DNA from 2 places in the Glaciecola sp. SC05 genome. Region 1 is predicted to be linked to the other one. Evidence: predicted binding sites of a transcription regulator. Region 1 holds the regulator's gene; the other holds the start of a gene.

Region 1 (4,217 bases):
CAAAATGAAGTCAGGGTGACTGGCGATTTAATCGTGTTTGATATGACTAGAGAACAAATACTGGCATCTACTAACGATAATAGTAGCGAATCTGTTAGAACCGTGATTAGTCCTGGCGCTTTCTCTTCCGAGCAGGAGCTTAAGCCTACAGACAATCAGGATCAACCATGACGAGCACCCTTAGCGCAAAGCATTTAGCCAAATCCTATAAGTCTAGACAGGTCGTTCGCGATGTCAGTATTGAGGTGTCTACCGGTCAGATCGTAGGATTGCTTGGTCCCAATGGTGCCGGAAAAACCACTACTTTTTATATGATTGTGGGATTAGTGCCTTTGGACAAAGGCGAAATTCAAATCGACCAATTAGATATTACTTATCAGCCGATGCATGAGAGAGCAAGACACGGTATCGGATACCTACCGCAGGAAGCGTCTATCTTTCGTAAGCTCACCGTCCATGAGAATTTAATCGCCATATTGCAAACCAGAAAAGAGCTGAGCCGAGCACAGCAAGAGCAGAAGGCGGATGAGTTACTTGATGATTTTAGCATCAACCACATTCGAAATAATTTAGGCATGAGTTTATCGGGTGGAGAGCGCCGCAGAGTAGAGATTGCTAGAGCATTAGCGGCAAACCCCAAATTTATTTTACTCGATGAACCCTTTGCAGGTGTTGACCCAATTTCTGTTAGTGATATAAAGAAGATCATATATCAGCTTAAAGAACGCGGTATCGGTGTACTCATTACCGATCATAATGTAAAAGAAACACTAGATGTATGTGAATTAGCGTACATTGTAAGCCACGGTGAGTTAATTGCATCGGGTACCGCTGATGAAATATTAGCCAACCAGACTGTTCGCGATGTATATTTAGGTGAACAGTTTGCACTATAGAGTCGCATTATTCGTATACAAGACGAATTCGTAGCTAAAGGAAGTTAATGAAACCCTCGTTACAACTGAAGTTTAGTCAACAGCTGACCATGACACCGCAGTTACAGCAGGCTATTAAACTGTTGCAACTTTCTACGCTTGATCTACAACAAGAAATCCAAGAGGCGCTTGAGTCAAATCCGCTTTTAGAGCTTACTGATCATGAGTATCCTGAGAATGACAGCACCGACAAATCTGATCAAAACAACGCCAAAACCAACGATAACTCTGCGACTTCTAATAATTCTGATCGAGAAACTGGTTTATCTGGCACCGACAACATGGATACCCATGACGCTCTAGAAAAAGGCGATATTCCTGATGATCTTCCACTTGATAGCTCTTGGGAAGAATATTTGGGCTCCAGTTCAGCGCCCATTAAAATGATCGGAACCAATCCTGACGAAGACTATGTTTTTCAAGGTGAAACTAGTGACTCCATCCAAGACCATTTAATGTGGCAAATGGAATTAACGCATTTTTCTGAAACCGACCGGTCGATTGCCATTGCGATCATCGACTCCATTGACGAGTCGGGTTATTTGACGACCACCAGCGAAGATATTCTCGAAAGCCTAGATGACGAAGACGTTGATTTAGATGAAGTCGAGTGCGTACTCAAACGTGTGCAGATGTTCGACCCTGTTGGCTCTGGCGCCAGATCGGTGCAAGAATGCTTGCTGGTGCAGCTGCGCCAATTCGACGCAAACACGCCATGGTTAGAAGAAGCCAAAGAATTAATTCAAGAGCATGCCGATTTACTGGGTAGCAAGGACTATCGAACCTTGATGCGCAAGACCAAACTCAAGGAGGACCAGTTACGCGAGGTCATGCGCCTGTTAAAGACACTTAACCCGCGTCCAGGCAGCGCGGTATCAACCAAAGAAGCCGAATACATTATTCCAGATGTAAACGTCTACAAAAAGAATGGCCTTTGGACAGTTGAGCTCAATAACGATGCGCTGCCGGCGCTATCGGTTAATGAGACTTATGCTAGTTTAGGAAAAACTTCAAAAAATCCGAACGATTCTCAATATATCAAGTCACATTTACAAGAAGCGAAATGGTTTATAAAGAGCTTGGAGAGTCGCAACGAGACATTATTAAAAGTCTCTCACTGCATTGTTTCAAAACAGCGTGAATTTTTTGAAAAAGGGCCAGAGAAAATGACCCCCATGGTACTAAATGACGTGGCAGAGATGGTCGATATGCATGAGTCGACAATTTCTAGGGTCACCACGCAGAAATATATGCACACACCGCGCGGTATTTTTGAACTTAAGTACTTTTTCTCCAGCCATGTTGCGACCGAATCAGGTGAGAATTGTTCGTCTACGGCGATTCGAGCATTGATTAAAAAATTGGTGGCTGTTGAACCTGCACATAAACCATTGAGTGATAGCAAAATTGCGCAAGTGCTCGCCGAACAAGGTATTCAGGTTGCTCGTCGAACAATTGCAAAATATCGGGAATCGTTACATATTCCCCCCTCAAACCAACGAAAAAGTCTTATTTAGACGCAACAAGAGGACTTAGTATTATGCAAATTAACCTTACCGGCCATCATGTAGATATCACTGACTCATTGCGTAGTTACGTGGATACTAAATTCGAAAAATTAGAACGTCATTTTGACCACATCAATAATGTCCACGTGGTCTTAAACGTAGAAAAACTCAGCCAGAAAGCAGAAGCTAAACTTCATTTAAAAGGCGGCGAAGTATTCGCGAACTCTGAACATACCGACATGTATGCGGCAATAGATTCTCTTATCGACAAACTCGATCGGCAGGTAATTAAACACAAAGAAAAACTCAGAAGGCACTAGACGAAACTTACCTTATGATAATTTCTGATATTATTTCTCTCGACCGAACGCAATGTTCGGTCGATTGCCAAAGTAAAAAGCGTATTTTCGAAATGATCAGCGATATTGCGATAAAACAAAACCCACAGTTGGATCAAGACGAAGTATTAAGTGGCTTAATTAATCGCGAAAAAATGGGTAGCACTGGCATTGGCAATGGGATTGCTATTCCTCATGGCCGTATTAAAGGCATCAGCCAAATCATGGCGATCATCGTGACCACCGAGGAGCCCATAGAGTTTGATGCCATCGACAATAAACCAGTGGATATTTTCTTTGCCATATTAGTGCCTGCTGAAGAGGCCGAAACACACTTGAAAGCACTCGCTGGCATCGCCAGAAAGTTGAGTAATAAAGACATTGTAAAAGCCATACGCAATGCCCAAACTAAGAAAGAAATTATTTCAGCATTAGCTTAGCTGAATCTAAACTCGTAACTAGGAGCAAGCAGTGAAGCTTTTAATCATCAGCGGTCGTTCTGGCTCTGGAAAATCTATCGCTCTTCGCTCACTAGAAGACTTAGGTTATTACTGCGTCGACAATATCCCAGTCAATCTGTTACCCACTCTTACACACGCACTTGCCGACGAAAATGAGTTGGTCGCCGTCAGTATCGATGTGCGTAACATGCCAAAAGCTGAGCAAGAAATTTCAGAAATACTAGAATATCTGCCTGAGTTTTGGGATATCACGATTATCTTTTTAGACGCGAGCGACGATGTACTGATCAAACGCTACAGCGAAACAAGACGTTTACATCCACTATTTAAGCTATCGAACTCACTTACCGATGCGATTAACGCTGAGCGGGAAATACTGGTTCCAGTGGCCGAAAAAGCCGACCTAAATATCAATACAGACCAGCTATCAGTGCATGATCTCGCCGAGTTAATACGCGAAAGAGTATTAGGCAAAAAAAGCACCGATTTAGTCATTCTGTTTGAATCTTTTGGTTTTAAATATGGTATACCAAAAGACGCTGATTATGTATTTGACGTGCGCTTTTTGCCAAACCCACATTGGGACCCTGATTTAAGGCCTCTAAATGGTTTAGACGGCCCCGTGGAAGTGTTTTTAGCAGGTCAACCTTTGGTTATGAAGTTCATCTGGCAGGTACAAAACCTCATCACGACTTGGTTACCTCACTTAGAGCGCAATAACAGAAGTTATGTGACTATTGCGATTGGCTGCACTGGCGGTCAACACCGCAGCGTGTATGTTGCCCAAGCACTTTCAGAAACCTTCAAAGCTACCCATGGTGATGTGCAGGTTAAGCATCGCGAGCTAAAGAAAATTAAGGACGAAAAAGGTGAGTGATGTAAACAACATCACAAAACTTCTGACCATAACAAATAAACTTGGTTTGCACGCACGGGCCGCGACTAAGCTTGTGCAGCTAGCAAACAAGTTTGCCG
Region 2 (4,217 bases), on a different contig from region 1:
CAAACATTAGTGCGTCTAGATGATCCACGATATTTTCAACAATAATGGGTCTGCCAGCCATCACCACAGCAACAATGGGAGTGCCGGTTTGCGCGAGTGCTTTAATCAGTTCGTTTTGTAATCCGGGTAACTCGATGTTTGCCCTGCAGTGCGCCTCTCCCGATAATATAGATTCTTCACCGACAAAGACCAGAGCGACGTCAGCATTTTTTGCACAGCTTATTGCCTCATCAAATAAATCGCTTTCTAAACTGCGGGTAGAGGCGAGCCCTTTTGCAAGGTGTATATTTACATCATCACCAAGATACTGCTGTAGCGCACTCAAACAGGTAATGCTGTGGCGCTCCTCGCCGTCAAATATCCAGGTACCAAGCTGCTCATAGCCGTCATCGGCAAGCGGACCAATAATCGCAACATTTGACAGTGTTGCTTTATTTAATGGTAAAAGTTGCTTTTTGTTTTCAAGTAATACGCAGCTTTCGATGGCTATTTTCTTTGCTAGGCTGCGTGACGCTGATGTAACAAAATCAGCCTCACTTGGCGTGGGTCTGAATAATCCAGAGGTATCATTTGAAAATAATCCGAGTTTAAATTTCAGGTGTAATATTTTACGCACAGCTTGGTCTATTGATGTCATATCTAAGCGCTTATCAGCGAGCAGAGACGGTCCATGATATCGGAAAGTGGCGCTAGACATTTCCATATCGATACCTGCGGTAATTGCAGCATGGGCTGATTCTTCATCATTTTCAGTGAAACCATGGGTCGCTAGCTGCTTTACAGAATCCCAATCGCTAACAACCATGCCAGTATATTGCCACTCGTCGCGAAGCACCGTTTGAAGGAGCCATTGATTGCCGCTTGCAGGTACGCCATTTAGATCGCCAAACGAAGTCATAAAAGTTGCCACACCGGCTTGGTGAGCTGCGAAAAACGGACGCAAGTACACGTTTCTTAGTTCTGTTTCTGGAATATTTGTAGAGGCGTAATCGCGGCCACTTTCTGATGCGCCATAGCCCGCGAAGTGCTTTGCACAGGCAGCTATCGCACCTGCATCGCTTAGCGAGCTACCTTGGTAACCATTCACCATGGCTTGACCAAAAACACTGCATAGATATGGGTCTTCGCCGAAGCTTTCGGCAATGCGTCCCCAGCGCGGGTCTCTACTGACGTCTACCATGGGTGAAAACGTCCAGTTTATGCCGACTTTTGATGCCTCTAGAGCACTAATATGCGCTGCTTGCTCAACTAAATCTGGTGAAAAACTAGCCGCCTGCGCAAGGGGAATAGGAAAAATTGTTTTAAATCCATGGATCACATCTCGACCTATTAACAAAGGTATACCCAGCGAAGTTTCTTCAAGTGCGATGCGCTGTAGTTCATTGATGATATCGGTATCTACCTCATTGATAATTGACCCAACTAGTCCTGCTCGCACTTGCTCAGCTAATTCATCTGAAATAGTCCCACCATTGCCAGAGACCTGACTCATTTGTCCGAGTTTTTGAGTGAGGGTCATTTTTTGGAGAAGGCTATTTACTAACTCCGGGATGTTGCTTGAGTGGGTCATTCAGCTCGTTCCTTGTTTTTTAAACTGCAAAACGTTTTTGCTACGTTTTCATATGGTAGATAAATACAGGGAAAAGGGGCTTTAAACAAGCTAAGGCGGTCTGAATTTAAGGTCAACAGGAAGAAATTAAATATTTTTGTTTGGCGTAATAAAAATTGCTCGCTAGGGTTAATATTGACATTTTATTGACGGCGTCAAAAAAACTAAAATTGCTAACTCATTGAAAATATTATGATAAAAATTGGCATGTAACGTGCAGAACTCCAAGCAAATGTTCATACGAGTTAGAAGTCTATGTCAACTTTATCGTTTATTGCTGAAGACAGCATCCATCGCGACAAAACCGTCGCATATAATATCGTGCCATCAATCCGCGATGTGTATGCCAAACGCACTTCAATTGACGTCGAAAATGATGCCCTTGCTAACAGGAAAACAGACCAACAGGCAGATTCCATAGACCCAGTCGAAAAACTTGACGAAGAAAACAGTCCCCACCGTTTTTCACATCTTTTATCTATTATGCCAGCTGGCGTTGTAGTGATTGATCAAAAAGGGATTGTGTCGCTTGCAAATAAACAAGCGGGTGCTTTACTCGAAGAGCCTTTAGAGGGCGAGCTTTGGCGTGATGTGATAAAGCGAGCTTTCAGGCCTCAGGCCGATGATGGTCACGAAGTGTCTATGCGAAATGGTAAACGTGTGAAAATTGACATATCACCATTAACTGAAGAGAAGGGTCAGCTAATTGTGATCACTGATCTAACTGAAACGCGTCAACTTCAGCATCGTCTTGGTCATATGCAGCGTTTATCATCATTAGGCAAGATGGTGGCTTCATTAGCTCATCAGGTTCGCACTCCTTTATCTTCGGCTATGCTGTATGCAGAAAATATCAAGAGTGTGCAAACTCAGGGCAGCACCACCGAGCGCTTTAGTCAAAAGCTGATACTGCGCTTAAAAGATTTAGAATCTCAGGTGAACGATATGTTGCTGTTTGCCAAAAGTGGCGACAATCACATTGTTAAAGCGATGAGCTCTGAAGATATTGCAAATGTAAGTATGCAAAATGTCGAGCCGCAATTTGCACAATCGGGCGTAAAACTGTCCCTTATTAACAAAGACCAACAGGCACCGGTGCTATGCAACTTAACGGCTTTGAGCGGTGCAATTAGCAATTTATTAGGTAACGCATTACAGGCCCTTGCGCCCAGTAGCATTGAAGAGCACGCCGTCACTCTCGAAGTAGCAAGACAAACCTTTGATGAGAAAGATTACGTTGTCTTTTCAGTCACCGATACTGGGCAAGGTATTGACGAAGCGCATCTGCAAAAAATGTTCGAACCCTTCTATACCACAAAATCTCAGGGCACTGGCTTAGGCTTAGCGGTTGTCAATACGGTAGCGAAGTCGCATAACGGTTTTGTAAGCTGTGCCAATCGCAAAGACCATCAAGGTGCAGTGTTTTCTATCTCAGTTCCAGTCATACCCAATATACAAAATGAGCCCACGCAAAGCAGTACTCGTTTTGATTCAAATATAGTGAAACCAGCAAACGATGCAAACATTCAAGGAGTCAGCGCATGACTAAAACCAAAGTCCTTATTGTAGAAGATGATCATGGCCTTCGCGAGGCGCTCGTCGATACATTACTATTAGGCGGCTATCAAGTTACGCCGGTAGAAAGCGCTGAGTCAGCCATGGTGAAGTTGTCAGACGCAGAGTTTGATATTGTGGTTAGCGATATTCAGATGCAGGGTATGGACGGATTGTCGTTGCTCAAAAATGTCAAAAATAAGTATCCGCAGTTACCGATGATTTTGATGACGGCCTATGCAAACATTAACGACGCCATTCACGCTATGAGAAATGGCGCTACGGATTATTTGTCGAAGCCTTTTGCGCCGCAAGTCCTTTTGAATTTAGTCGGGCGCTATGCACCAGCACAAAAAGTAGAATCTACCACGCCTATCGTGGCTGACGAAAGCAGTATCAACATGCTCAGCCTTGCGCGCAAAGTGGCAAAGTCAGAAGCAACAGTTATGGTGCTTGGACCGAGCGGTTCAGGTAAAGAGGTCATTTCTCGCTACATTCACGATCAGTCAAATCGAAGTGAGTGTCCGTTTGTAGCAATTAACTGTGCGGCAATTCCAGAGAACATGCTAGAGGCCACACTATTTGGTTACGAAAAAGGTGCATTTACTGGCGCAATTCAAGCATGTCCTGGTAAGTTTGAGCAAGCTCAAGATGGCACCATACTGCTAGATGAAATTACCGAAATGGATATGGCGCTGCAGTCTAAGCTACTGCGTGTATTGCAAGAGCGTGAAGTGGAGCGTCTCGGTGCTCGCAAAACAATCTCTTTAAATGTACGGGTGATTGCAACGAGTAACCGCGATCTAAAACAAGCAGTTGCGAGCGGTAAATTCAGAGAAGATTTATATTACCGCTTAAACGTTTTTCCGATTACGTGGCTACCTTTGGCTCAGCGTAAAGGCGACATTGTGCCATTGGCAAATCATTTAATTGCGCGTCATAGCAAACAGCAAAAGCTGGCCATTGCCAAGCTTACAGCCTCAGCTCAGCACAAATTGTTGAATCATACTTGGCCGGGCAATGTTAGAGAGTTAGAAAATGTAATTCAGCGTGC

Evidence for each region. The regulator sigma-54, encoded in region 1, starts transcription at its own class of promoters, with help from an activator protein. The targets are predictions, from matches to a motif close to GTTGGCACGNNNNTNGNNT.
Region 2: AB9H30_RS00865 (PAS domain-containing sensor histidine kinase) is a predicted target of sigma-54. The motif match lies at 1,811-1,829, and genes of this name have one in related genera.

What each region holds. Positions count from the first base shown of each region.
Region 1 is NZ_JBGIYY010000012.1:43,479-47,695, reverse strand. Features, by position in the region: gene lptA (lipopolysaccharide transport periplasmic protein LptA) at 1-171, shown strand, start outside; gene lptB (LPS export ABC transporter ATP-binding protein) at 168-896, shown strand; gene AB9H30_RS12005 (RNA polymerase factor sigma-54) at 944-2,452, shown strand; gene hpf (ribosome hibernation promoting factor) at 2,476-2,763, shown strand; gene ptsN (PTS IIA-like nitrogen regulatory protein PtsN) at 2,778-3,221, shown strand; gene rapZ (RNase adapter RapZ) at 3,253-4,119, shown strand; gene AB9H30_RS11985 (HPr family phosphocarrier protein) at 4,112-4,217, shown strand, end outside.
Region 2 is NZ_JBGIYY010000001.1:203,104-207,320, forward strand. Features, by position in the region: gene AB9H30_RS00860 (glycoside hydrolase family 3 N-terminal domain-containing protein) at 1-1,570, opposite strand, end outside; gene AB9H30_RS00865 (PAS domain-containing sensor histidine kinase) at 1,865-3,154, shown strand; gene AB9H30_RS00870 (sigma-54-dependent transcriptional regulator) at 3,151-4,217, shown strand, end outside.